One region of the Pseudoalteromonas simplex genome, then DNA from elsewhere that is predicted to be linked to it. Evidence: predicted binding sites of a transcription regulator. Region 1 holds the regulator's gene; the other holds the start of a gene.
The links. The regulator MetJ, encoded in region 1, represses methionine synthesis genes. The targets are predictions, from matches to a motif close to TAGACGTCTAGACGTCTA.
Positions count from the first base shown of each region.

Region 1 (15,215 bases):
AAAATAGTGCCATTGGCTAGCTTAGCGACTTGCACACCAATACTACCCGCAGGGCTTGAAACCGGTAAATTGACATTTAAGCGATCAGAAATACTTGGAATATTATCGTAAGAGCCCGCACCAAACATGCCGCCAGCGCCTTCTAAAGAGCCAGAAATAGCACCATCGCTTCCTACGTCACTAATACCCCAACGAACACCCAAGTCTTCTTGCACATTATCATTCACTGTCACCATACGTGATTCAATCACGACTTGCTTAACAGGAATGTCTAGGGTCTCAACCATACGACGCACACTTTCAATGCTTTTTGCAGTGTCTTTGATCAGCAAAGTGTTCGTTCGTTTATCAACAGAAACACTTCCTCGCGCTGAGATAATGCTATTTGTGTCTGTTTTCAATAGGTCTGCAAACTCTTCTGCTTTTGCATAGTTAAGGCGAATATATTCGCTATAAAGCGGTTCTAAGTCTTCAACTTGCTGCTTAGCTTTAAGTTCTTTAGCTTCTCGGGCAGCCAACTCTTCAGAAGGGGCGACCATTAATATAGAGCCATCCATGCGCTTATCTAAGCCTTTCACTTTCAATACTACGTCAAGAGCTTGATCCCAAGGGACTCCTTCTAGTCGTAAAGTAATATTGCCTGTAACAGAATCACTCGTTACTAAGTTAAATTCATTGTAACCTGCGATTATTTGCAGTACTGAACGCACGGGAATATCTTGGAAGTTTAACGTCATTGGACGTCCTTGATACTCAATTCCCCCTTCAAGGTAAGCGCGTTGTGTATCATCTTTTTCGACAGTTAAAGTAAAAATATTCTCAATTTGCTGATGAGTGAATTTAAATGCAGCGTTTGGCTCAACCACGATACGTGTCATATTGCCTTCTTTAAACGTCTCAATATTGCTAACGACTGTGCCAAAGTCCATCACATCAAGCTGATAAAGTAGATCATCGAGAATATCAGTATGGTGGAACTCAGCAATAATTTTGCCACCACTTTCGTGAACATCTATAGCTGCTTGCGTGTCTTGTAAAAATACTAACAGCCTTGCTTCGCCTTTTTCACCACGACGAAAATCTATCGACTGAACTGTATTTATATAATTATTGGCTGCTGAGAGTGGATCCGCTATTTCGTCTCCACTAATTGGGTTATCAGAAACATGCAGCGTTAGGATGTTATCTTTAGCGAACGTTTTATAGATTTTTAATTTATCTAACGATACAACGACCTTCAAACCATCAGCGGTCATGGTGCTTGTTACATGCTGAATACCTGCTTGGTTCACAGGTACATCACGCATTTCATTATCAACACCTACATTACTGAATAACATTTCGATGCGTGCTGGTGAGTTATACACCTGGACTTTTGGTTCGAATGTCAGTGCCTCATCAAACACAAGCTGTAGTTGTGTTTCGCCTTTCATTAATGGGTTATAACGCACATCATATAGTAAAGGTGCCGCAACTGCTGACTGCGCTATTAAAAAAGCAAGTGCAGCTAACATGAACTTATGCATGTTTTTAAACCAAGCCATTCCTTTATGCATATTTTTTTTACCTTTCATAAGATTAACTTGCACCATTTGTATCCGCCTCTAACATTTCTAGCTTTGTCAGACGCTCTTTCCAACAACCAGCCCCATCAGGGATTAATTCTAATAATTCTATGTAATTGTCGTGCACTTCTTTTATTTCACCATGATACAAACCAATGTAATTACCTACGGTTACGCGATAAAGCGTTTCATCTGCCGCTTTGATGAGTGCCCAAGTATTGCCAGCTCGGCCTATGGTACCTTTCATAAGCAAATTATCTAATGGGTATTTCTCAAGAGGTTGGCGAACTCGATTTGGATCAGGATGAAGACAGTTCTTCACCTGCACAAGGTTATTTTGAATAATCTCAGGCTTCGGAGCAACAAATGGGCTGCGAAGTCTACCTGCACTGTATTCAAAATATTCAAATTGCGCTATCTGTGGGATCGGTTCAACTTTCGGCGTTGTGCTAGCTTTTACCTGATCGATAAACTCTTTTTGCTCAGCAGTATCATCATTACAAGCGGCTAACGCAAAGCTCATTAATATAACTAAGGAAAGCTTCTTCATTTTTTAGTGCCCCCCTCGTAACGATATGTTTTGGCTACAACACTAAAAGTAAGCTCGCCATTACCTAAAGTTTGAATTGTAAAATCATGCAAACTAACAATACGCGGTAACTGTGCTACTTTGCCAACGAATTCACCGAATTCATGGTAAGTACCCACCACCTCAATTTTTATCGGTAGCTCTGTATAAAATTCTTTTTCAATTTCAGGTAACCAACCAATTTTTAAGAAGGTTAAACCACTTGTCGTTCCAACATAAGATAAATCATCAAGCAACCCAGGTGTTTCATTCGAGGTAGGTAAGCGCTTCAATAGTTGAGAAAATTTCTCTTCCATTTCTACCATTTGTTGGCGATACAGTTCTAAGTTGCTCGCTAAAGCATATTTTTGCTTGTAAGTGTTACGCAACTCAGTTTCTTTTGCTACGGCGCTGTGATAGCTGGCAATCTCATCAGACACCAATAAGCTATAACTAAAATACAACACGATTGCAGCTACAAAAGCACAACATAACGCTTTTACAGCAATGGGCCAATCACCCATGTTTTCGAGCTCTATTTCATTCCAGTCTATTTCAGTTAACGATTTGATATCAAGGTTCATTACGCGCCTCACCTATCTGATCAAACGGTTTAACATAAAAATCCATATTAAAGTCACTTAATAGCCTTGATGTCTGCTCACCTGCAACAATGCCTTGCATTACTGGGCGCTCTAGTAAATAAGAACTTTGAACTTGACGTAGCATGGTCGATAAGCGGTTATTCGATTCGCTACGACCTGTTACATGAATTTGGTCACCACGGCGCTCCAACTTAGTCAAATAGACACCTGCAGGGACTATTTTCGCAACTTCATCCATGATTTGTGTACCTAAGTTACGACTACTTTGCAGCTCTTCAATTAAACGCATTCGTTGCTGTAAGTTTTCTTTCTTTTTATCAAGCTCATTAATTTCCCTAATACGTTGATTCAAAAGAGCGATCTCAGTATTTAAAAAGTTATTCTTTGCATCTTGGCCTTGACGAAGGCCGCTGTAAAAAGAGCTCAATAGATACATACTGATAAAGCTGACAACAACAACAGAAAAAAGCACAGTTATAAATTTATTCTGTGAGTCTTTTCTTTGCTGTTCTCGCCAGGGCAGTAAATTTATATGTGGCATGATGAAAAGCTCCTTAATGCCAGTCCTGTGGCTATTGCAAACTGAGTTCGGTGACGCTGCAGCATATTCCGATCCACTTTTGCGGAGATTTCAATGTTTGCAAATGGCTCAGCAACCACCGTATGGATTCCCAGTTCTTCAATTAAAAGCCTGTCAAGGCCATCAATCATAGCTGTGCCACCCGTTAGAACAATATAGTCAACTTGCTCTTTACCACTGGTTGTTAAGAACATTTGTACTGCGCGTCTTACTTGCTGCAATAGTGATGTTTGGAATGGCGCTAACACCTCAAAAGTATAATTTGGTGGTAAATCCCCAGTTGTTTTACCTATTTCAGCTTCATCAAAGCTTTTATTATAATAAGCAACGATACTATTAGTATATTGATCGCCGCCAAATACTTGGTCACGGGTATAAATTGTTTCACCCTCTTGCACCACACTAACCAACATCAGAACAGCACCAATATCAACCACAGCGACACACTTATTGTAAGCATCGCTTGGCAACTGTTGATAGTAAACATCCATTGCTCGGCTGAGGGCATAACTTTCTACATCGACCACTGCCGCTTTTAAGTTAGCTGTTTCAAGAGCACCTACACGAGCTTGCACACTTTCAGTTCGCGCTGCCGAAAGAAGTACATTAACTTTACTTGGATCCGCTTCGTTGATAGCCAGTTTTTCGAAATCGATATTAACTTCGTCGAGGGGGTAAGGAATTAAGCTGTCTGCTTCAATAGCAATTTGTGACTCAAGTTCAGCATCAGTTAATGATACATCCATAAAAATTACTTTTGTGATCACGGTTTGCCCAGACACTGCAACAGCAGCGCGTTGTACGGATTTAGGTATTTTTCTTTTTAATTTCGCGATAACATTACCTATTGCTTCTATGTCTTGAATAGAACGTTCAGACATAGCGCCTTTAGGCATAGGTTCAATAGCTAGTGCTTCAAGCCGCAAACCAGCGTCTGTCTCCTGCAATAACACTGCCTTTATACAGTGTGATCCGATGTCGATCCCTACCATCATAGATGAAGGCTTTTTAAATAGCTGACTTAGCATGTTTGCAACTTGGCCTTTGTTTTAATAATAAACAAGTTATAATTTTTATCTGAAAAAATATTATTCATTTTTTAATCAATATATACTAGCAGTCTCCGATTCTAATTGGGAGTCCATTTAGGGAAAATATAAGTGATTTTATTAAAGCGAACTTTACAATTTATTATCATCTGCTCATTCTTAGGACTAATCACTTTAGTTGGTCTATACTATTACGTTAAACCCGACATTCCTAGCGTTCAGGTTTTAAAAGACGTTCAGTTACAGACACCTATGCAAGTTTTCTCACGAGATGGCTTATTGATCAATCAATTTGGTGAAAAACGCCGCATTCCAGTAACAATAGATCAAATACCCCAACCATTAATCGATGCAATATTAGCAACAGAAGATAATCGCTTTTATGAACATATTGGCATTGATCCAATTGGTATAGTTCGCTCAGCCATTGTACTCATATCTACCGGTGAAAAGAAACAAGGCGCAAGTACGATAACCATGCAGCTTGCCCGTAACTTCTTCTTAACCCGAGAAAAAGCATATATCCGTAAAGTTAAAGAGATCTTCATAGCTCTTCACATTGAAAGTATTTTAACTAAGGACGAAATTCTCGAATTATACTTAAACAAAATCGAATTGGGTAATCGCGCCTTTGGTATTGGTGCAGCTGCGCAAGTTTACTATGGCAAAGATTTAAACGAGTTAACTTTAGCGCAAATGGCGATGATTGCAGGCCTACCTAAAGCACCTTCTGCACTTAACCCTATTCGTAACCCAGTTCGCGCAAAGGCTCGTCGAAATGTCGTATTAGGTCGTATGTACACCGAAAAGTACATCACTCGAAGCGAATATGAAGAGGCAATTAACGCACCTATTACTGCAAAATTTCACGGCGCAGAAATTGAAGTCTATGCCCCGTATATTTCAGAGATGGTTCGTGCTGAAATGGTAGCTCGTTATGGTCACGAGCGCGCCTATAATACTGGTTTTAAAGTTTACACCAGCGTTGACTCTAACATTCAACAGGCTGCTCAAGATGCGATTGTTGATAACCTACACGCTTACGATATGCGTCATGGCTTCCGTGGTGCTGCGGCTCAGTTATGGGACAGCGAAAATGAAAGCCCTCTTAGCCAAGAAGAGATCTTATCTAAATTAAAAGATGTCAAAGAATTTGGTCCGCTATTAGCAGGTGTTGTCACCAACGTCGCTGAACAATCAATTGATGTGCTATTAAAAAGCGGTGAACAAGTCACTGTTGAGTGGGATGGTCTAAAATGGGCGCGTAAATATATTACGCGTTACCGTCAAAGCTTTGCACCAAAAACAGCTACCGAAATTTTATCAGCGGGAGCGCAAATTTGGCTGCGTAAAAATGCAGATGAAAGCTATATCCTTAGCCAAGTACCAGAAGCATCGAGCGCACTTGTTTCACTTGACCCACAAGATGGTCGCATTAAAGCGATTGTCGGTGGTTATAGCTTTGAACAAAGCCAATACAATCGCGCAGTTCAAGCAAAACGCCAAGTAGGCTCAAACATTAAGCCATTTATTTATTCAGCGGCACTTGAGAATGGCTATACTCTTGCTTCTATTTTGAATGATGCACCAATTAATCAATGGGATAAAAGCCAAGGTGTGGCATGGCGCCCTAAGAACAGCCCTGCGGTTTATAATGGTCCTATACGTATTCGCAGAGCACTCGCACAATCGAAGAACGTAATCTCGGTGCGCCTATTACGTGGTGTTGGCCTTGAGCGTACAGCCGATCATTTGCTTAAGTTTGGCTTTTTGAATAACGATATTAACCGCAGTGAATCACTCGCACTCGGTAGCGCTTCAATCACTCCACTTGAACTAGCCCGCGGTATGAGTACATTCGCCAATGGCGGCCACTTAATTACCCCTTACTTTATTTCTGAAATTCAGGATTCGGCGGGTACTGTTTTATTCAAAACAGAGCCAGAACTTGCTTGTGATGCGCCTAAGCAAACTGTAACCCCTGAGTTTGCATCTCTTAACCAGAATCAACAGAGTTTTACTGAAGCAGAGATAACGAAAACACCTCGCTGTGCGCCTCGTATCATTTCTAAGCAAAATGCATTTTTAATTTCGCAAGCTATGCACAGTGCAATTTGGGGGGGCGGTAGTTGGACCCATAAAACAGGCTGGAGTGGCACAGGCTGGCGTGCACAAGCACTTGATCGTCGTGATTTAGCTGGTAAAACAGGTACCACCAATGATTCTGTTGATACATGGTTCAGTGGCTTTAATCGCAATGTAATGACCTCTGTATGGGTTGGTTTTGATAACCCTGGAAAAGCGCTAGGCCGCTCGACTTACAATAGCAACCTCGATAAATCGCAAATATCAGGTGCAGAATCCGGCGCTAAAACCGCGCAACCTGCATGGGTCGACTTTATGCGTGCAGCCCTTGATGGTATGCCAGAAGCACCTATTGAGCTTCCTGAAGGTTTAGTATCGGTTCGAATCGACTTAGCAACAGGTCTATTGAGTCACAAAAATGATTACACCAGTCGTTTTGAATACTTCATTAAAGGCACTGCACCAACTAAGTACGTACTCGATCAACCAACAGACGTATTTGAAGAAAAGCTCAGCACAGAGGAAGAGTTGTTCTAAATAACTAAGTTGCTATTTTGAAACAATAAAAAAGCGCCCTTGGGGCGCTTTTTGCTTAGCCATTTAAACTAAGATCAGCAAAATTATTTTAGGTTATTTACCAGCCAATACAGGTCTGAGTGAACCCCAGCGGCAGTGACTTCTTTACCCGCTCCTGGACCCTGGATCACCAATGCATTATCTGTATACCACTGTGAATTGATCACAAAGATGTTATCGCCCGGTTTAAGGCTTGCTAATACATCATCTTTGCCAACATTGACTAAACCAACTTGAGCCTGAACCTTACCATCTAAGAGTGTGATAGCACCGGTGTAGCGCACTACTTTACCTTCAGCTGCTGCTTGCGCTGCTTTTTCTGTCATAAATTCATCAAGTAGCTGTTTGTTTGCAAGGAAATCTTGCCAGCTTCCTGCTGCAAGCTGTTCAGGCATTAGTGGTGTCAAAGCAATGTCATCAAGCTCTAAATCAAGACCTAGATCTCGTGCTAAGATTAGTAGTTTGCGCTGCATATCACGGCCAGATAAATCTTCACGAGGATCTGGCTCTGTATAGCCCATTTGCTGAGCTTGAAGCACTAAATCTGAAAACGGCACGCTACCATCGTAACTGCTACATAACCACGATAAAGTACCCGAGAATACCCCTTCAATACGGTTAATGCTGTCTCCGCTATTTTGCAAATCAGCTAAAGCAAAGTTAATCGGTAAACCTGCGCCCACACTGGTGTTATAACGCCACAACAAGTTTCGCTCAGCCAAATTAGTGCGTAGGTTTTGATACCAACCATTCGCAGCAGTACCCGCATATTTGTTTGCACTGATCAAATGACAGTTAAGTTCAACAAAGTCAGGGTATAACTGACTGAACGCCTCACTGGCAGTGATATCAATCACCACTTTGTGCTCATAATCTAGTTCATTGATACGTGCTAATAATTCAGCTTTGTCGTAGCTTTGCGCTTCGTTATGCCACTGCTCTTGCCATGTTTCGGTATTTAAACCACTGGCACTAAAAAGCATTTGTTTAGAGCGTAAAAGAGCAACTACTTTTACTTTGTACTGAGCAGATAAACGCGCAAACTGAGCTTGTAGTTGCGATAAGAACACTTCGCCCACATTACCAAGGCCAGCAACGATAATGGCCAACTCTTGACCTTTGTTTACCAGCTTGTCATGTAGAAGAGTTAAAACATCACTATCAATTGCCTGATCGTTTAAGATCAACACATAGTTATCGTCTTGTTGTACAAAACGAGGATGAATACTTTGCTCTTTTAAAAGCGCTGTGGCTTGCTCTGTTAGCGCAGATACATCAGCTGTTGGGGCAACTACTGCACAACCACTTAAATTTGACTCGACAATATTTGCACGGCCCGCTAAGTGGCTGACAACTTGGTGAGTGCTTTGACCTGGCACTAATAAGTAAGTATCGCCCTCTTTAGTAAAGTGATGCAGGCTGTGTTGAATTAACTGACTAAGCTCACCGACTTCACCACTGCTTAGTTTATCAACCCGTAATAAATCGATGTTATCTAAGGTCGTAATAAAACGTTTTGCTTTACTATAACCTTCTTTTACTACCTCGGTTGGCGTTGCATCACAATCAAAGCTACTTCTTACCACTAATTTAATTTCTGAGTCTTTTAACGGCGACAAGGTTTTTGCATGCAATACTGGGTTACCTAAACGCGCTAATAAGTTAGCTTGCTCGCGGCATACTTTGGCGTACTTAACCGCATTTTTAACTTTACGAGGGTCAGTACTAAATACCCCTTGTGTATCTGTCCAGATAGACACTTGCTTGGCAAAAGTATAACTCGCTAACAAAGTGGCACTGTAATCACTGCCATTACGGCCTAATGTCACCGTATTACCTTGGCAATCTGCAGCTATAAAACCCGTTACTACGTTGATATGTGTTCTGCTAATCGCATCACTGCATTGCTGTTGGTTTTTTTGATGTAAAAGCTGGCCACCATTTAGAGTAAATAGCTGTCTTGCATCAACATCTTGCGAATCGACACCTAACTGATTTAGATAAGCAGCCAATAACCGCGCCGACCACACTTCACCATGAGCAAGTAAAGGGGCTTCAAGTAACTGCTGCTGACTAATTAATTCATTTAATACAGCAAGTTCATCTTTTAACTGTGCCAACGCCTGTTGTTTATTCTGCCCTATAAGTAGCTGCTCAATAAGCGCACGTTGATTGTTATCAATAAGCAATAGAATATCGCTAACAGCTTGGCTATCTTGCTGCTGGTAACTTTGCCAAAGCTTTACCAGGGTATCGGTTGTTTTACCCGATGCCGACACAACGACGCAATCGCCCTGCTCAGTATTAGCAAGAACGATGTTCGCTACCGCATGATAACGATCTGCCGAGCTTAAGCTTGAGCCACCAAATTTATGAACAATATTTACCATTTTTCTACCACAATGCCGTATGTGCTGGCGTTAACTTAAATGACGCGTTTTGTTGTGTATCTTGCTGTGCTTGCTTAGCTTCAGCTTTTGTAACTTGCAGTCCTTGACCTGGCTTAACTAAATTGAAAACACGGTCTAAATCAGCAATGAGATCTTTTACGTCTTCAATGCCTACAGAAATACGGATCAAGGTATCGCCCACACCAGCTTCAAGACGTGCTTTAGGCTCCATGCCTGCGTGGGTCATTGTTGCAGGGTGACAAATCAAACTTTCTACCCCACCTAACGACTCAGCAAGGCTAAAGTCTTTAAGGCTTGTTAAAAACGCAGCAGCATCGTTGATGTCGCCTTTAATATCAAAGCTCACCATGCCACCAAAACCGCGTTGCTGTGCTTTAGCAAGCTCATGTTGTGGGTGAGAAGCAAGGCCAGGGTAATAAACTTGGCTCACATAAGGAGAGCTTTCTAAATACTCAGCAATGGCAAAGGCATTTTCTTGGTGCTGCTTTAGGCGTACATTTAAAGTACGTAAACCACGAAGCGTTAAGTAGCTGTCAAATGGTGCACCAGTAATACCGATATTATTCGCCCACCAAGCAAGCTCGTCGCCTAGCTCTTGCGTTGCAGCAATCACTGCACCGCCCACTACATCAGAGTGACCATTGATGTATTTAGTGGTTGAGTGCACAACAATATCAACACCAAACTCAATTGGGTTTTGTAATGCAGGTGATAAGAAGGTGTTATCAGCCGCAACCAAAGCACCACACTGCTTAGCAATACTAGTGATTGCTTTAATATCTGTTAAACGCAAGATTGGGTTACTTGGCGTTTCAATCCAAATCAACTTAGGTTTAATCGCTAAAATTTCTTGGAGATTTTCAGATTTAGTTAAATCCAAAACTTTTAGTTTTAACAGGCCACGCTTTTCAAGCGAGGTGAATAAACGATAACTACCGCCATAACAGTCATGTGGGATCACTAACGTGTCGTCACTGTTTAACAGCTGAGTGGCTAAATGCACAGCAGACATACCTGTTGCAGTGATAATACCTTTAGCACCACCTTCAAGCTCAGCTAAGGTTTCAGCTAAGATATCGCGATTTGGATTACCGCTGCGACCATAGTCATACTGGCGCTTAGTATCAAAATCAGCAAACGAATAGGTGGTTGATAAGTATAAAGGAGGCACAACCGCACCATGATGTTTATCGGCTTCAATGCCGTGACGAACAGCAATCGTCGCTTTATTTTTTTCGCTCATTTCATCACCTATTCTTTAATTGGATGTTTAGACGTCTAAAAGGTTAGATGATCAAATATGAGAAGTCAAAGCATTTATCGCTTACACATAGAAGTTTATACATTTACACCACTAGATGGCCAAATAACTAGTATTTGACTATCTTTTTTAAAGAGATAGAATTTCCGCATCTTGCGCTGTGAATAAGGCGTAAATCACTGACAACCGAGGCAACGAAACAACTTATGGCTAAATGGAACGGTGAATACATTCACCCATATGCAGAACACGGTAAAAAATCAGAACAAGTAAAAAAGATTACCGTATCAATCCCACTTAACGTATTAAAAGTATTAACTGACGAGCGTACACGCCGCCAGATCAATAACCTGCGTCATGCGACGAACAGTGAGTTATTGTGTGAAGCTTTCTTACATGCTTTTACAGGTCAACCATTACCAAATGATGACGACCTACGTAAAGACAACCCTGAAAAGGTACCTGAAGAAGTTAAAAGAATTATGCAAGAAATGGGATTAGATATCCCAGTGCTTGATTCAGAATAAGTATTTCGGCCATCGGATCACCGCCGATAATCGCAGATATAAAAAAACTCAGCCTAGGCTGAGTTTTTTATTGAGCGTTATACCTAAGGCTAATTTAGTTTAACGCATGTAATCTTCTGGCATATCGATTTGCGCCACACCCGACTCTACTGCCGCTTCAGCAACAGCACGTGCAATACGTGGTAATAAACGCGGATCCATGGGCTTAGGAATGATGTACTCGGCACCAAACTCAAGTGACTCAACGCCAGCCGCTTTTAATACTTCACTTGGTACAGGCTCTTTCGCGATGCCACGAATAGCATGAACTGCAGCAATTTTCATTTCATCATTAATTGCCGTTGCACGAACATCTAACGCGCCACGGAAAATGAATGGGAAACAAAGCACGTTATTTACTTGGTTAGGGAAATCTGAACGACCCGTTGCCATAATTAAATCGTTACGCGCGCTGTGTGCAACTTCTGGAGCAATCTCAGGATCTGGGTTTGAGCATGCAAACACGACTGGCTTGTCTGCCATCAGCTTAAGATCATCTGCAGTTAACAGATTAGGACCTGATACACCAACGAATACGTCGGCATCAGCAATAACATCTTGTAATGTACGCTTATCGGTATTGTTAGCAAATAATTGCTTATACTCGTTTAAGTCATCACGACGTGTATGGATCACACCTTTACGGTCAAGCATATAAATGTGTTCACGCAGTGCGCCACACTTAATTAAAAGCTCCATACAAGCAACAGCAGCAGCACCAGCACCTAAGCATACGATGATAGCATCTTCGATATCTTTGCCTTGCACTTCAAGGGCGTTAAGCATACCAGCAGCTGTAACAATAGCGGTACCATGTTGGTCATCGTGGAAAACGGGAATATCACAGCGCTCGATAAGCGCTTTTTCGATTTCAAAACATTCTGGTGCTTTAATATCTTCTAGGTTGATACCACCAAACGTATCAGCGATGTTAGCAACCGTATTAATGAAATCTTCTGTTGTGCGGTGTTTAACTTCAATATCAATTGAGTCAAGGCCAGCAAAACGTTTGAATAGTAAGGCTTTACCTTCCATTACAGGTTTTGATGCAAGCGGACCTAAGTTACCTAAACCTAAAATTGCGGTACCGTTTGAAATAACTGCAACCATGTTGCCTTTGCCTGTGTATTTATAGGCGTTTGCTGGATCAGCAGCAATTTCACGGACTGGTTCAGCCACACCTGGGCTATAAGCTAAAGCGAGATCGTTAACCGTTTCGGCTGGCTTGGTTAGTTCAACACTAATTTTACCTGGAACGGGGTGAGCGTGGTAATGTAATGCTTGTTCACGAAAATCTGACATAACGCGATAGTATCCTGCAAAAAGTTAAAAAGTGAGAGAGCTTGCATCAGTACGATACCTGTAATGTATAAAAATTCCAAGTATTATCAGGTCTATCCTGTTATATGCTATATCGCTTAATTTTAAAGGATTTCCCAACAATTTCTGCGCATAGTTGCGATTAATCAGACATAAAAATTCATCTATTTATGATCTTTTAAGCACGTGTTGTTGTATTTTATACGCACGTACACTGCAATTAGCCGAAATTAGCCCAAAACAGCTATTTCAACGAAGTTCACAGCATTTACTAACAAAGTTATTTAAATTTCTTATTTTTAATAACTTTTATGAAAGTTTATACAACAAAGAATATAGCCAAGGGGTGGCGCTTTGTCTGCAAAATTAGCGACATAATGGGCATAACAACCAGAAATAGTTATGCAAGATACATAAGTGAAGACGATAAGTAAGTGGCAGCTTTAATAATGAGTTTTGTAAATTTTAGGCATAAAAAAAGCACCCTAAGGTGCTTTTTTTAACTAAACAGCAGAGATTACTTCTTGCTGCTAAGTGCACCGAAGCGCTTGTTGAAACGATCAACACGGCCGCCAGTGTCTAAAATCTTTTGCTTACCAGTGTAAAACGGGTGACACTCAGAACATACGTCTAAGTGGATGTCTTTACAAAGAGTTGAGCTAGTTTCGAATTTGTTACCACATGAACAAGTTGCAGTGATAGCTTCGTACTTAGGGTGAATACCTTCTTTCATAGGGAACCTCTAGTTAAGGCCGTATCGCTCTCCAAACCCGAAGTCTGGCACCATACGCAGTTAATACAATTAATAGGCCGCGTATTTTATAGCTCAAGACGCCTTACGACAAGCTTTAAATACATCTTTCGCTAAAAAAATAACCAAGTGGTCTGTTGTTCAGTATTTGTTGGTAGGTTTTTAACTGCAATTTTAGTACATTATCTTTCTATCTTTGTTTCAGTTGAGTTGTTATGCACTTTGTAGAAGTTGCCATAAAAGTCCCTTTACAGCGTACCTTCGATTATAAAGTTGAACAGCTGCTGCATAGCCCTGAGTTAAAGCCAGGTATGCGGGTTCGCGTGCCATTTGGTAGTCAAAAAAAGGTTGCCGTGGTACTGGCTCTTAAAACATCAACCGATGTTCCCGCTGACAAAATCAAGCCGATTATTGATGTTATAGACGACACGCCAGTGTTATCTGAACAACATTTAGCATTACTAAAATTCACAGCACGCTACTACTGTTACCCATTGGGCGAGACCATTCATACGGCACTTCCGGCTGCATTAAGGCAAGGCGAATGCCCAGATAAAACCAGTATTAATATGGTTGAGCTGACCGATAAAGGTGCAAAACTGCCGTCATTAAAAGCAAAAACTCAGTTAAGTTTATTAAAACAGCTAGCCGAGTCGGGCAAGTCATCGGTCACAGAATTAAAAGCGCTCGGATTTACAAAAAAAACCATCGACAGTCTGCTTGATAAAGAACTGATCACCCAGTTTATTGAGCATGATAACCAATGGCAGCAACGCGCGCCGACTGTCGGTAGCAAGCCGGTGCTTAATAAAGAGCAAGCTGTTGCCTGCACCAGCATTAACCAAGCTCGTGGCTTTACAAGCTTTTTGCTTGAAGGAGTTACCGGAAGTGGTAAAACCGAAGTGTATTTGCAATGCCTAGAAGAAGTACTGAAAAAAGGTCAGCAAGCCTTAGTATTAGTGCCTGAAATTGGCTTAACACCCCAAACTGTCAACCGCTTTCGTCGTCGCTTTCCCGATACCCCAATTATGCTATGGCACTCAGCACTAACAGATAACGAACGCTTACAAACTTGGCGTTTTTGTGAAAAAGGCAGCTGCGCCATAGTGATCGGCACACGTTCAAGTATTTTCTTACCTTTTTTATCACTTGGCATGATCATCGTTGATGAAGAGCACGACAGCTCGTTTAAGCAACAAGATACATTGCGCTATCATGCTAGAGACCTAGCCGCTTATAGAGCATACCAACATAATATTCCGCTCGTTCTAGGCAGTGCCACACCAGCACTTGAGACCTTACATAAAGCAATTAATAACAAATATCAGCTGTTGAGCCTCACTGAACGGGCCCAAACCAGTACTGATAACCAGTTCCAATTAATGGACATGAAAGGTCAGCCTGAGCAAGCAGGGATTGCCCATGCCAGCCTTGCCTATATGCGCCAGCATTTAGAACGTGGTAAGCAAGTGATGGTGTTTTTAAACCGTCGTGGTTTTTCGCCTACCCTTATATGCCATGAGTGCGGTTGGCTAAGTGAGTGCTCACGTTGCAGCACCAGTGCAACCTTTCATAAAGCCATTGGCCAGATGATTTGTCACCACTGTGGTGAACAACACCAAGTGCCTCATCAATGCCCTGATTGTGGCAGTACGCAGATTTTTCCAAATGGTAAAGGCACTGAACAAATCGAAGAGTTTTTAACACAAACCTTCCCTGACATTCCGATTAGTCGTATCGACCGAGATTCAACTCGTCGTAAAGGCAGCTTAGAAAAAGCCCTTGATGATATTAACCAAGGCGGTGCGCGCATCTTAGTTGGCACGCAAATGTTGGCAAAAGGCCACCACTTTGCCGATGTTAGCCTTGTTTTAATCC
Region 1 covers NZ_JADILN010000004.1:235,541-250,755, forward strand. Annotated here, with positions in the region: gene IRQ78_RS10360 (type IV pilus secretin PilQ) at 1-1,556, opposite strand, end outside; gene IRQ78_RS10365 (pilus assembly protein PilP) at 1,579-2,115, opposite strand; gene IRQ78_RS10370 (type IV pilus inner membrane component PilO) at 2,112-2,717, opposite strand; gene IRQ78_RS10375 (PilN domain-containing protein) at 2,707-3,279, opposite strand; gene IRQ78_RS10380 (pilus assembly protein PilM) at 3,267-4,346, opposite strand; gene IRQ78_RS10385 (penicillin-binding protein 1A) at 4,479-6,989, shown strand; gene metL (bifunctional aspartate kinase/homoserine dehydrogenase II) at 7,073-9,418, opposite strand; gene metB (cystathionine gamma-synthase) at 9,423-10,682, opposite strand; gene metJ (met regulon transcriptional regulator MetJ) at 10,907-11,227, shown strand; gene IRQ78_RS10405 (malic enzyme-like NAD(P)-binding protein) at 11,327-12,568, opposite strand; gene rpmE (50S ribosomal protein L31) at 13,104-13,319, opposite strand; gene priA (primosomal protein N') at 13,553-15,215, shown strand, end outside.

Region 2 (15,215 bases), on a different contig from region 1:
GAGCCAGATTTAACGAAAGAGCCTAAAAATATAAGAAAAAACACTAATAAAGCTCGTCGCTCGCGAGATAAAAAGCGTATTTTGGGTCAAAAAAGTATGAGACACCGTAAAAAGTGACGTATATTTATACTATCCACTGACTAAAATAAGTGTGTAGTATGTTAGAAGTTAATAAATGGTCATTTTGTCAGCCTGACAACCAGTTTTCTTTGCAAAAATGGCAAAAAACAGTCGATTTAATGACCGAGTTATTCTCAGCGCCTGCAGGCTTTATTGTTCATAAGACAGATGAAGCATACCGCATAATTGTTTCTAGCGAACAACGAGAAAACCCTTACCATGCTGGAATCGAGTTAGCCATTGACGACAATATCTTTTGCAAAAAGGTATTAAAAGATATGGCTCCTTTATACATTCCACAAGTTAGTCTAGATAATCAATGGGATGATTGTCCACTTACTGTCGATGGCGTTGAATCCTATTTAGGTGTGCCTATAACTTGGCCGAGCGGGGAACCGTTTGGTACTTTTTGTGTAATGGATTTTAAGAAAACTGATTATCAGCATAGTCTTTTAGAACTCATCGAACAGCTTAGGGATATGGTGGAAGATGATTTAGCTCTACTTGATAATTTCACCCAAATGCGTGAAATTGCGATGCTAGACCCCCTCACAAATATTTATAATCGCCGCGCACTCAATTTACTTTGTCAACATAAATTAAATCTTGCCGCCCGGTTGGGCTTTAATATCTGTTGTTTGTTTATCGATATAGATAACTTTAAACCACTCAATGATAAGCATGGTCACGAAGTAGGAGATAAAGCACTGATATGTCTGGCTGATACATTGAAGCAATATCTACGAGAGGCTGATATTATTGGCCGCTTAGGAGGAGATGAATTTATTGCGGTTCTGCAAGTGAAAAGTAACAACTGTATCGAAGCGATTAGCTACAAACTTAATGAAGCGTTTAAAGAAAACCTTAAACATATGGCAATACCTGAACTTAATTTGAGTATAGGCTCAGGTATTGTAGCTCAACCTAAAGAAACATTTGCTGAGCTATTAAAGCGGGCTGATGAAGATATGTATGAGAAAAAGCAAGCCTCTAAACTTGCCCGCTAAGCTATTTGCTTTTCAGCTAGGTTTAATTCCATGGTTGCTTTAAGTAAACGGTAAAGGTTAATTGACGCATCAATTTCTTCTTTACGGTTAGTTAAGCTCTCAATATTTAAACCTAGCGGTACATCTAAATGCGCACAGCTTTGTAAAATTAAATCGAGATTCTCACGGCAAATACGCACTGATTCACTCAATGTATTTGCAGAATCTAACATGCGATACTTAGTTGCTTCTGGTACCGAAATACCTAACCACTCCATAAATTCTAAGGTTTTTTCACCACCACAAGGGGTAAACGTTAGAATAATGCGTTTTGGTGTTGTGCCTTGTGCTTTACAGCTACGCGCATAGCTGGTGATCAAATCAATCGTTGCTTGGGCATTGTAAACGGCTTGTGAGATGAAAAACTTACAACCTTGTGCTGTTTTTTCAACTAAACGCTCATGTTCATTGCGTTTGCTAGCATGACGCTCGGCAATAGTAACGCCACCTAAAAACACATCACTGCTTTGTTTTGCAAGCGTTTTATATGCATCAGGAAGGCTTAGTTTGATATCGCCATGAGATGATGGACTACCCACTAACACTAAGTTTTTTAATTCGAAGTCGTTACGTGTTTCGTTTAGCCATTCGGTAAATTCAGCTTCACCTCGTTGCGCTACGCTTTTGTATGTGATCACATCTAGTTGTGACAAGCTACGAAGTAATTGGCTGTATTCACGTGGATCCACTGTTTCTTTAAATGGGAAAGGACGCGGCTTTGCAATGCGGCTACTTTCATCTTGAATGTCGTAAATAATCACGCCATCGTATTCAATTTCGTGTAAACGACCAAGTAGCTTTTGGGCAATGGTTTCAAGCTGTGCTTTATCAGTCCCTGACTTTGGAGGTGTGGTACCGATCAGGTAGACGCCTTGGTTGGTGTCTTCAATTTTCTCTTGTAATGATAAAGCCATAATCCTCATTCCAGCTCGTGCTAATGTTTATGACAAATAATATAGCAGCCATTTAGACGTCTAGATAGATTTTTTTCATGAAAGTTTTTCAATGACTATGAATTTTACTCAAGTTTAAAGCTGAGCGTTTAGTTAAATTGACACACCTGTTTACATAAATTATTGCGCTGACCCTCATATTTTCTGGCGCTTTGATGCATAATCAAGCAGCAATGATTATGAGAAAAATAACTAACAAGGGAACATTATGAAATTTAGATTATTAGCAACCAGTGTTGCTGTAACACTGGCGCTGAGTGGCTGCGCAAGTAACTCACAGTCAACTATGGTTAAAGAAGTCGAAATTGAGCAGCGAGTCAGTCAAGGTGATAACCGTGTATTTAGCCAAGATTACCTATTAGAAGAGCTTGAAAACGGCCTTCGCGTGATGGTCGTTAAAACGGATTACCCAGATGTTGTGTCACTGCAAATTCCGGTATCGGTTGGTTCACGTAATGAAGTTGAAGCAGGTAAAACCGGTTTTGCCCACTTCTTTGAGCATATGATGTTTAAAGGCTCTGAAAAATTCCCGCAAGATGTGTATTCAGATATTTTAAAGAACTCGGGTGTTGATAATCGCGCGTATACGACCAACGATTACACGAACTATCACTTAAACTTCTCAAAAGAGCACTTAGATAAAGTACTTGAAATCGAAGCTGATATTTTCCAAAACTTGACATACAGCGAAGAGCAGTTCCGCACCGAAGCGCTGACTGTAAAAGGTGAGTATTTAAAGAATAATGCTAGCCCAATTCGTAAGTTACTTTCTGCAGTTCGTAACGAAGCATTCGAAAAGCATACGTATAAGCACACTACAATGGGCTTTTTCGAAGACATTGAAGCAATGCCTGATCAAATGGCGTACGGTAAAGAGTTTTTCGCTAAATTTTATAAACCAGAATATGTATCTTTAGTCATTGTTGGTGATGTTGATCCACAAGAAACCATGGCGATGGTGAAAAAGCATTGGGGTAACTGGAAAAAAGGCGATTACCAAGCAGACATTCCTGTTGAGCCAAAGCAAAAAACAGCAAAATATGTACATGAGAAAAATGATGGTTTACCAGGCCACTGGTTGCTTGTGTCATACAAAGGCACGGCATGGGATCCTACTCAAAAGGACCGTGCCGCTCTTGATTTGATCTCACAGCTGTATTTCTCTAATAATTCGGCACTTTATCAAGAACTTGTTGTTGATAAACAAATTGCCAGCCAAATGTTTACCTATAACCCAGATACTAAAGATCCAGGTTTATTACATGTTTTTGTTAAAGTAGAGAACGAAGCGGACCTTGCTAAAGCCCGTGATGCGATTAACCGTACCTATGCACAAGCGCGTACTGAGTTAGTAGATGCGCAAAAGTTAGCTGATTTAAAATCAAACCTAAAATATAGCTTTATTAATGGTCTTGATTCATCGCAGTCAATTGCGTCAACGCTTGCAAGCTACATGCATTTTGAACGCGACCCTGAGGTTATTAACCAACTGTACGCAACTGCTGATAGCATCACGCCAGAAGATATCAAAGCGGTAGCAAACAAGTACTTTGTTGATTCAAGCCGTACCACGGTGACAATGTCGGCGCTTGATAAAGTAGCGGGTTTTGAGCAAGAGGTTGATTTAAATGCCTTGGTTGCCAGTATTGAGAAAGCCCCAACAGAGCGCCACTTTAAAGTACTTGATAAAACAAATAGCTCACCATTGGTTGATGTGAACTGGTTATTCAATACCGGTGCAGCGGCTGATCCCCAAGGCAAAAAAGGCTTAGCGGCATTAACAGCTGCAATGCTAGCGCAAGGTGGCTCAGAAACGATGAGCTACAAAGATATTCAAAAAGCGTTATACCCACTAGCGGGAAGCTTTGGCTATCAAATCGATAAAGAGATGATTTCTTTACGCGGCCGTGTACATAAAGACAATGCCGCGCAGTGGTATGCACTTGTTAGCGACCAGATGTTAAACCCAGGCTTTAGAGAAGATGACTTCAAGCGCTTGAAAAAAGAGCTTATTGATAGCATTAAAGCAGGCCTTAAAGCATCTAATGACGAAGAGCTAGGCAAAGAGGTGCTATATCATCAGCTTTATAAAGGCCATCCGTATGAAAGCTATAACTATGGTGATTTATCAGATCTTGAAGCACTGACACTTGACGATGTAAAAGCGTTTTATGCTAACCAGTTTACTCAATCTAAATTAACAGTGGGTCTAATTGGTGCGATTCCGAGTGATGTTAAATCGACTATGCTAAAAGATTTAGCATCGCTTCCACAAGGTAAAGAAAGCCGCTTAACGATCCCTGATGCGCCAGAACTTAAAGGTCATCATGCAACGATTGTTGAAAAATCAGCGCAATCTACCGCTGTGTCATTTGGTTTCCCAATCGATACAATTCGTAGCAGTGATGACTGGACTGCGCTTTGGTTAGTGCGCTCTTACTTTGGCGAACACCGCAGCTCAAACAGCTTCTTGTATCAGCGTATTCGTCAAACCCGTGGTATGAACTATGGTGACTATGCATACATTGAGTACTTCCCGCGTGGTATGTTCCAAACTAAACCAGATGCTAACTTAGGCCGTTCCGAGCAAATTTTCCAAGTATGGTTACGTCCGCTTCGTTCTAATAACGATGCGCACTTTGCAACACGTACGGCATTATTTGAACTTGATAAGCTAATTAAAAATGGCATCAGCAAAGAAGATTTTGAAGCGACTCGTAACTTCTTAATTAACTTTGTGCCACAAATGGTTGCAAGCCAAGACCGCCAATTAGGCTATGCCCTTGATAGTGAGTTCTATAACACAGAGAGCTTTGTTGACTATGTGCGTGGCAAGCTTGAAAAGCTAACCCTTGATGATGTTAACCGTGTTATTCGCGATAACCTGCAAACAGAGAATATCCACTATGTGTTTATTACTGGTGATGGCAAAGACATGCAAAAACGCTTAGCTTCAGAGCAAACATCACCAATGGTGTATAACGCTGAAAAACCAGCAGAACTTGTTGCTGAAGATAAAGTCATTGCAGACTATAAGCTCGCAATTCCAGCAAAAAATATTAAAGTACTTGATGTCAAAAAAGTATTTCAGTAATAACTGGATAAACAAGCTCTAATCAATGCCCCTAATTAGGGGCATTTTTCTAGGTTTAATGGCTCGATGTTATCAGCAACCACAAGTTGATTTCGGCCAGCTTCTTTTGCTTGATAAAGCGCGCAATCAGCCATTTCAATGAGTAACATGGCATCACTATCGCTACTAGGGTAAATAGTAGCTAAACCAATACTAACCGTTAATGGATGACCTGTAAGTTCAGCTAATTGTAATTTACTGATCATATCTATTAAGCGTGTTACTAGACTTTGTGCTTGCTTACTTTGTGTATTGCCAAGCACCAGTACAAACTCTTCACCACCGTATCTGGCGCACAAGTCGCCGGGCCTGCGAGTAAATTCAGGCAGTAGTTTTGCAACTTCTTTTAGACAGCTATCACCAACTAAGTGACCAAATTTATCATTTAGCGTTTTAAAATTATCAAGGTCAATCATAGCTAACGAAACAGGTAAATTTAATCTCGAGCAACGACTCCATTCTTGTAAAATAAAGCTATCAAAAAATCGTCTATTAGCTATTTGTGTTAGGCCATCAATTCTAGCAAGTTGTTGGACTTGTTGTTCAGCAAGCTTTCTTTCGGTGATATTTAAGTGACTTATAACGATAAAACGCTGATTATCATAAAAAAGAGAAGCTGCTCGCATTAAAAACCAGCGCTTTTCCATGTCGCTATGGCATGGATATTCAAGATAGAACTCTTCGCACTGATGGTTAATTACTTGTTTTATTCCATTAAACGCTTTTGCTCCAAACTCATCGTTTTGGCAAGCCGCTGACCTACAAATTGCGAGGTAATTTTGTTGTTGCCATTGCTCATTGCACGCACAGTTATTTTGTTCGCCAAATGTTTGCCAGCTGCGATTTACAAATTTGATATCGCCTTCGGCGTTGATGACAACAATATGCTCAGGGAGAGTATCGAGTATTAACCTTAAAAATTCCTTTGACTCAAGCACACCAATTCCTGCTTTACACTTTTCTAAAGAGTAGCAATAAATTATTAGATTGCATGGTTAAAAGTAAAAAAGAGTGTGATTGAATAAATTTTACAGATGATAACTTACGAAGATATATGTGTAGTTTAATTTATTCATGCTCATCAGTGAGTAAGTTAAGTATAACTTCAGTCATTATTTTTGAAATTGAATCAATACGTTCGGGCATAGCTTGTGCAGTGATTGAGTAACCTTCTACAAATGGGATAAATATAGATACAGCTCTAGAAACGTTTGAGTCTGAGTGAGAAATAGGTCGCAATTTATCAGCTAAGATCAATGCCATTTCTTCGTAGTAAAATTTTATATGTTGATTGATAACTTCATTTCGTGTCGATATAGCCCAATACTCCCTAAATATTCTGCACATTTGGGTTAATTTCAAACCATGACTTAGAAAGCTCTCTAGCAGCGAATGGAGCTCATTGCTTGGGTTCTCTAGGTTGCTTATTGGATCCATTTGTCTCATATCGTCAAGACATGATTTGAAATAGCGATCTGCCATCGCCTTTAAAAGCTCATCTTTATTTTTGAAATAATATTGAACATTGCTCAAAGTCATACCAGCTTCGTTGGCAACTTTTCTCATTGTCACGCCATAATCACCTTCGTGTCTAAGAATATGCAAAGCCGTATCTATTATTAAATCTGTTTTGGCATTTTTCTTCATTAAAATCTCAAAGTATTTCTGCTTAGTAATCAAACCTTATCATTTTACGAGTACTCAACAGTTAAATTCAATGTTGACATTGTAGGTCATCTGACCTAAATTTTAAATAGGTCACTTGACCTAATTGTTTTTATTGTTGAGGAATAGGCATGATAAATAGTAAACGCACACCACAAAGTAGCTTTGATAATATTAAAGATTATCCTTTTAAAGCTAATTACTTTAGTGACTTGAATGGATATGAAGGCTTGAGGGGTCACTACCTTGATGAAGGTAATCCTGACTCTGAAGAAATTTTTTTATGTCTGCATGGTGAGCCTGCTTGGAGTTACCTTTACAGAAAAATGATCCCTGAATTTGTTAACGTCGGAGGCAGGGTGATAGCCCCAGATCTTTTTGGCTTTGGTAAGTCAGATAAACCAATTGATGAGAATGTTTATACGTTTGAGTTTCATCGTAACTACTTAATCGAACTTATTAAGAGGTTAGATTTAAATAATATTACTTTGGTTTGCCAAGATTGGGGAGGGCTTTTGGGTCTTACATTGCCTCAAGATATGCCAGAGCGTTTTAAAAGATTAATCATCATGAATACAGGGTTGCTGGTTGAGCCTGTGAGCAGTCCTGAATTCTTAAAATGGCATGACGATATCGTTCTGCCAAATGAATTAAATCTCGCTAGTTTTTTCAAAAAGTATGCGCCAACAATTGACAGCGATGAAGCGAGTGCATATGCATCTCCATATCCAGATGCAAGTTATCAAGCTGGCGTCAAAAAGTTCCCTAAAATTGTTGCTGCGCCAGATCCTCAGTGCGTAAAAATTTCAACTCGAGCATTTCAATTTTGGAAAAGTGAGTGGCAAGGCGAATCATTCATGGCAATAGGTATGAAAGACAAAATGTTAGGACCTACAGTTATGAATTTTATGCAAAGCGTAATCAAAAATTGCCCTGAACCTCTAGAAATAAATAATGCAGGGCATTTTGTGCAGGAATTTGGAGACACCGTTGCTGTTGCAGCACTTAAACATTTTAAATTAATAAAGTAAGGATCTTTATGAAAATCTTACACTTAGTATTTCACCCCGATCTCAACGCATCACGAGTCAATAATACTTGGAAGAAGCAATTAGAGCAGTCAGGTAAAGTAGCAACAAGTAGAGATATGTATTTGGAATATCCTGACTTTAAAATCGATATCGAAAAAGAACAAGCGTTGTTGTTGTCTCATGACAGAATCGTGATTCAATTTCCTATCTATTGGTGGTCAATGACTCCTCTTCTTAAGAAGTGGCTTGATGATGTTTTACAATATCAATTTGCATACGGAAGCAAAGGAGACAAGCTTAAAGGCAAAGACTTACAAATAATTTGCTCTGCTGGAGGACAAGCAAAAAATTACAATGGCTTTCATATGTTCGCTACTGTACCTGAGGTTTTAAAACCATTTCAGCTTACAGCCAACTTAGCCAAAATGAATTATTCTCAGCCATTGTACATGTTTAATGCAGATGCTTGTGGTGAAGACGAGGTTGTTAAGTATGGGCAAAAATGGGTAGAGGTCATTGATGACCCTCGGCGCGCCGATGGGCTTGAATACGCAAACGCAAAAATACATGAAGAACTAATAGATGTATATGCGCAACTAGGCCTTTAAAATCTTAAAGAAGTAGGGGAGTGGTTAGTTGAAAACGCTAGATTTTTTATCTGAACATATCGGTATTTCTTTCCAGCAAAGCGATAGCTATGGCGATTGGCTAGGTTTTGAAATTGATTCAGTCAAAAAGGAAGAAAATAAAGTTATTACATCATTATTAATTAGACGTGATCATGTCTCACCAACAGGGGCTGTTCATGGTGGTGTTGTCTCTGGGTTTCTCGATTCAAGCTTAGGCTGTGCGATGGTAACGATTATGGATAAAGGCCAAATGTGCAGTACTGTTGAGCTTAACGTAAAGTTTTTTAAACCGCTTTCTCCAGGTGATAAAATTATTGCAGAGTCAGAAGTGATCCATAAGGGAAGAACCTTATGTACGGTTATTGCTAATGTTTATAAATCAGATGCGCCTGATATACCTGTTGCGTTAGCTACTGCAACCTTTAATCGCTATCAATTAAAGCAGTAACATAAATACAGCCCAGCCGTGATGTAGCTGGGCTCTATATTGACCTATTATCAACTAAAGTAGTGAGCTAACTTTAACAGCTAGCGCAAAGAGTATGGTTGTTATTACAAAGCCGATAAGTGTAGTGTGGCCGCGTTGTTCTTTGGTCATCTTTCACTCCTAAAAAATAACTAATACTGTTGCCATACCAAGGGCAAAACTGACAAACGAAGAAGCTGCTACGATTGCAGCGAGATTTTGCTTACTCACTGCATGTGTTGTGCTTTGTTCTGGTGCTTCGTCATCGAGCTTAATAAGCTCACCTTGGCGCACTTCAAATACTGCGCATAGGCTCATGGTGGTTTCTTTTGATGCCGCACCTTCTTTTTCAACTCGTTGAATGGTACGTAGGCTTACATCACAGGCATCGGCCAATTGCTGCTGCGTCCAATCGAATTTAAGTCTAAGTGCTTTTATTGTATTAGGGTTCAGCTGCATTACTTACTTCCCAAGAAATGGTTCAATAAAAGTAACAACTGCATAACCCGATATTGCGCCACCAATAAAACAGCCTAAGGTAACCAAAGCTACTTGTTTTGGATTATCAGTAAGTGAGGTTTGTGTGCTCTGTTTAACTAATTTGTCAGCTTTATAAAACGAACATTCAAGCTTGCCGGTAAGTATATTTTGCATCGCAAAATCGACTGCATAAGCATTACCTTGGTAGTTAAAGTCGTGATGGCTTTTAAAGCCAAAGCTGCGCTTTTCACTAACCAATTCGTCGTTTACATATATTTTTTCTTTACCACTCATAATGTGACCAAAGCATGCGATTTGGTTGTCACCATCTTGAAAGTAAAATTTATATCCTAGCTTGTGTGAGTTTAGTACGTCGTTTTTCATCATCGTTTCCTTGTTAAGTTGATGATGTAAATTTAATGATTATTTTTGTTTTTTACGCCGTCAGCGATATGTCAGTGCCTATTTTGGCATATGACAGACAAGATGTCATATCTGTCTTGTTATTGAAAAATAAGCACTTTAATTAATTTGCTCGGCTAGAGTTAGAATTTGCTACTGTCATATGTGGTTGGCTAAAAAGCACAGCAAAAAGAGTAAAAATAGGTGTAGTTACTCTGGTTATTAGATATAACCAGAACAAATAAACAACGGGTTAGTACATCTTGCTACAAATCCGTTAAACTTAAAGCTTAGCAGTTAGGTACAACCAGAAAGGCAATATTATGCGTCATGAAATTTGGCAAAAGCTTCGAGAAGAAGCAAACGAAGTCGTTTCCCGTGAACCGCTTTTAGCAAGTCACGTTTATTCGTGTGTGTTAAATCATGAATGCCTAGGTTCGGCGCTCAGTTTTATTGTCGCTAATAAACTTGCTGATGCAGTAGTATCGGCGTTTACTATCCGTGAACTATTTGATCAAGCCTTTGTTAAATGTGACTTAATGCTGACGCATGTGGCTCATGACATAAAAGCAGTTAAAGATCGTGACCCTGCGGCCGATAGTTACTTAACTGTTATTCTGAATCTTAAAGGCTTCCATGCAATACAAGCACACCGACTCGCAAATTGTTTATGGCAACAAAACCGCAAAGAGCTTGCTCGCTTCATTCAGAGCAGAACCTCAGAAGTATTTGGCGTTGACATCCATCCTGCTTGTAAAGTTGGTCATGGTATTATGTTTGACCATGCAACTGGGATTGTAATTGGTGAAACAGCGGTTATTGAAGATAACGTCTCGATTTTACAATCTGTAACCTTAGGTGGTACAGGTAATGAACAAGGTGATCGCCATCCGAAAATCCGTGCCGGTGTCTTGATTGGCGCAGGTGCTAAAGTACTGGGTAATATCGAAGTAGGAGAGGGGGCGCGAATTGGTGCAAACTCTGTCGTGTTAAGTGCCGTTCCTGCACACACAACTGTAGTAGGGGTCCCTGCTAAAGTGGTTGGCAAACCGAGCTGTCCCTGTCCAGCCGAAAGCATGAACCAAAACTTTTTAGATGATGGCACAACTACCGCTAGTAATGCCTCCCACACCAGTGCTATGTTGTAGTTTTACACTAGAAAAGAGCAAGGGAATTGTCTAAATTATCCTTCGCATCAGCTGTTATAGCGTCATTCATTTGTGGCGCTGTCGCTATGTCATTTTTTCAGTCTGATCCACAACAACAGCCACAAACTTATCAGCAACAATTTGTTGAAGAACAAATAGCTCAAGCACTAGAATCGCAAGCCAAACCTGTAGCCTTCGCAATTCATAAAGAAATCGTTATTCCTAAAGCTGGTTTACCAGAAACTGAGAAAAAAAGCGATCTTGAGCAAAAAGTAGCAGAGCTTAAGTTGCAAGTCGAAAACCAACAAGCGGTGATTGCCAGTTACCGTTCAAGTGCGATACCTCCACAACAAATCGATTCACATCTAGATGACCTTTATACCTTGTTAGAAGAGCAATCTCGCGATGAGGCGTGGGCCTACCAAGTTGAAACAGCCATGAGCGATTTTTTAATCATGGCAGACTTACCTGTGCAACCACAGCTCAGTGTCTCTACATGCAAAAGCTCTGTGTGTCAGTTTAAGCTATTGCAACCAGAGGGTGTTGATGATTTGCCGAGTCATTATTGGCGTAACATGACCGATAAAATGATGGAGCAAAGCTGGTGGAAGCAATTTAAATTTACCTCCACCACCTCAAGTGACGATAGTCTAACAATCATCGCAAGCACGCAGTGATATCAAAGATATCACAAAACTTTTGATTGCAGTTGACCATCAGCAAGCTCGGTAGTTATAAGCTCACCAGAGCTTACATCGTTAACTGATTTTACAACGCCACCGTGCTGATTTTTAGTAATGCTATAACCACGCGCTAACACACTAAGCGGACTCACAGAATCTAAACGGCTCGCTTGTAAAGAAAGCTGGTTTCGAGAACTTGAAAGTTGCTGTTGCATCGCCTGTGTAAGGCGGGCATGCAATTGTGCCAGTTGATGCTCGCTTTTCGCTAGCTGCTTTTCGGGTGAGCGTTGCATTAAGCGTGGTGTTAAGTTAGCAAGTACTCGCTCATATTGTTGGATTTTACTACTCATCGCGCCATGTAAGGCCAAACTAAGCTCATCTAACTTTTGTGCTTGTTGATTGAGTTGATTGCGCGGATGGCATAGCTGCAAACGGTGTTCAAATTGAGTGGCAGTACTTCGTTTTACAGCTAAAGCGTGCTTAAAGGCATGATTTAAGTGCCTAACTAACTGCGTAACCTTGTTATGTAGCTCTTCGGTATTTGGGCTAACAAGTTCTGCGGCTGCAGACGGCGTTGCGGCACGAATATCGGCAACATAATCACTAATCGTAGTATCGACCTCGTGACCAACGGCGCTAACAATGGGTAAGCGACTTTCATAAATAGCACGAGCCAATTGCTCATGGTTAAAGCACCATAAATCTTCGAGTGAGCCACCACCACGACCTAATATAAGCACATCTACTTCGTTGCGCTGATTGGCGATGTTTATTTTTTCTATTAATTGGTTGTGGGCATCTGCACCTTGCACCATCGCAGGGTAAATCACGACTTCAAGCTGCGGAGCACGGCGTTTTAGTACCGTTAGAATATCGCGTATAGCCGCGCCAGTGGCTGAAGTGATCACCCCAACGCGATTAATATTGGTTGGTAATGGTTTTTTGTGGGCTGAGCTAAAAAGGCCTTCGGCAGCTAAGCGCATTTTTAGCGCATCGAATTCTTGTTTTAATAAGCCTTCGCCAGCAGGGGCCATATGCTCAACAATCAGCTGATAATCACCACGAGGTTCATACAAAGAGACGCGGGCACGCACGGTTACTTGTGCACCATTGCTCGGGCGAAAAGTTTGGCCGCGATTATTGCCGCGCCACATTGCCGCTTTTACCTGAGCTCGGTCGTCTTTTAACGTGAAGTACCAATGTCCAGATGCTGGGGCTATAAAGTTAGAAATTTCACCATTTAAGATAAGCGATGAGAAGCCTTGTTCTAAAACATGGCGAATTTCTTTATTTAAGCGCGAGACCGTGTAAACAGGCTGTGTTGAGTGCGTAAAAGCCATTAAAAATCCCAGTAAAAAATTCTCCGTGCACTTTAACACAAATAAATAAATAATTTTATTTACTCGTGCTCACAACGCTGATAAAATTTGGCCGCAATTCCTTATACTCAGATCCACATGTGAGAAGTTGCACTATGCTAAGAATTGCTAAAGAAGCTCTTACCTTTGACGACGTACTTTTAGTACCAGGTCATTCTACTGTTTTGCCACACACGGCAAATATTTCAACTCGCTTAACGCGTGGTATCAATCTTAACTTGCCGCTAGTTTCAGCATCTATGGATACTGTAACAGAAGCACGCTTAGCGATTGCGCTAGCGCAAGAGGGCGGTTTAGGTTTCATCCACAAAAACATGACAATCGAAGAGCAAGCTAAAAACGTTCGTAAAGTTAAAACTTACGAAGCGGGCATTGTTTCTTTCCCTGTTACTGTGACTGCGGATCTTACAATTGCTGATGCTATCGCGCTTTCAGAAGACAAAGGTTTTTCAGGCTTCCCTGTAACCGACGCTGACAATAACCTTGTTGGTATTGTGACAAGCCGTGATATGCGTTTTGAAACGAAACTTGAGCAACCTGTTTCTACAGTAATGACGAAAAAAGAATCGTTAGTGACTGTTAAAGAAGGTGCTGACCGTGATGAAATCTTAGGTCTAATGCACGAGCACCGTATCGAAAAAATTCTCGTAGTTGATGATGCATTTAAACTAAAAGGCATGATCACTGTAAAAGATTATCAAAAAGCACAAGACAAGCCGCATGCATGTAAAGACGAGCAAGGTCGTTTACGTGTAGGTGCTGCTGTTGGTGTTGGCGCTGGTACTGATGAGCGTATCGCAGCCCTAGTTGAAGCAGGTGTTGACGTATTACTTATCGATACATCGCATGGCCACTCACAAGGTGTTATCGACCGTGTTGCACAAACACGTCAAGCATACCCAGATCTACAAATCGTAGCAGGTAACGTTGCAACAGCTGAAGGCGCGATTGCCCTTGCTGATGCGGGTGTAGATGCTGTTAAAGTTGGTATCGGCCCTGGTTCTATCTGTACTACTCGTATCGTAACAGGGTGTGGTGTTCCACAAATTACTGCTATTTCTGACGCAGTTGAGGGCTTAAAAGGCCGTGATATTCCTGTTATTGCTGACGGTGGTATTCGTTTCTCTGGTGACATCGTAAAAGCACTTGTTGCCGGTGCATCATGTGTAATGGTGGGTTCAATGTTAGCCGGTACTGAAGAAGCACCGGGTGAAGTTGAGCTATACCAAGGTCGTTACTACAAATCATACCGTGGTATGGGTAGCCTTGGTGCTATGGACCAAAAAGAAGGTTCATCAGACCGTTACTTCCAAAAATCGAACGAAGCAGACAAGCTTGTTCCTGAAGGTATCGAAGGCCGCGTTGCTTATAAAGGCCCTATTGCGACAATCATTCACCAACAAGTGGGTGGTCTACGCAGTGCAATGGGCTTAACTGGCTGTGCAACAATTGAAGAGTTAAATACTAAACCTCAATTTGTTCGCGTGACTTCAGCGGGTATGGGTGAGTCACACGTTCACGACGTGCAAATCACTAAAGAAGCGCCAAACTACCGCTTAGGTTAATTACCTTAAGGTATTGAAATTACATGGGCTAGCATTTGCTAGCCCTAATTTATTGATCATCTCCCTTTGGGAGAGCAGTTCCTGACTAACGAGATACTCCATGAGCAAAGACATTCACGATTCACGAATTCTCATTTTAGATTTTGGTTCGCAATACACACAGTTAATCGCACGTCGTATACGTGAGATTGGTGTTTACTGTGAGCTATGGGCATGGGATGTAACTGAAGAGCAAATCCGCGAATTTAATCCACAAGGTATTATTTTGTCGGGTGGCCCTGAGTCTACAACACTTGAAAACAGCCCACGTGCTCCTGAGTATGTATTTAACGCAGGCGTGCCAGTACTTGGTATTTGTTATGGCATGCAAACAATGGCAACGCAACTAGGTGGTAGCGTACACAGCTCTGATAAGAAAGAGTTTGGTTATGCACAAGTTGAAAAAGTAGGTAACTGTGCGTTATTCGATGCTATCGAAGACCACATTACTGACGGCGGTGCAGGCGTACTAGACG
Region 2 covers NZ_JADILN010000003.1:110,378-125,592, reverse strand. Annotated here, with positions in the region: gene IRQ78_RS08065 (DEAD/DEAH box helicase) at 1-117, shown strand, start outside; gene IRQ78_RS08060 (sensor domain-containing diguanylate cyclase) at 159-1,127, shown strand; gene IRQ78_RS08055 (methylenetetrahydrofolate reductase) at 1,124-2,080, opposite strand; gene IRQ78_RS08050 (M16 family metallopeptidase) at 2,328-5,213, shown strand; gene IRQ78_RS08045 (sensor domain-containing diguanylate cyclase) at 5,249-6,190, opposite strand; gene IRQ78_RS08040 (TetR/AcrR family transcriptional regulator) at 6,321-6,899, opposite strand; gene IRQ78_RS08035 (haloalkane dehalogenase) at 7,049-7,948, shown strand; gene IRQ78_RS08030 (NAD(P)H-dependent oxidoreductase) at 7,957-8,556, shown strand; gene IRQ78_RS08025 (PaaI family thioesterase) at 8,585-9,025, shown strand; gene IRQ78_RS08020 (helix-turn-helix transcriptional regulator) at 9,185-9,502, opposite strand; gene IRQ78_RS08015 (hypothetical protein) at 9,506-9,910, opposite strand; gene cysE (serine O-acetyltransferase) at 10,249-11,073, shown strand; gene IRQ78_RS08005 (hypothetical protein) at 11,160-11,750, shown strand; gene xseA (exodeoxyribonuclease VII large subunit) at 11,762-13,096, opposite strand; gene guaB (IMP dehydrogenase) at 13,231-14,700, shown strand; gene guaA (glutamine-hydrolyzing GMP synthase) at 14,801-15,215, shown strand, end outside.
Region 2: a site for MetJ is predicted at 2,126-2,143, ahead of IRQ78_RS08055 (methylenetetrahydrofolate reductase). Genes of this name have one in related genera too.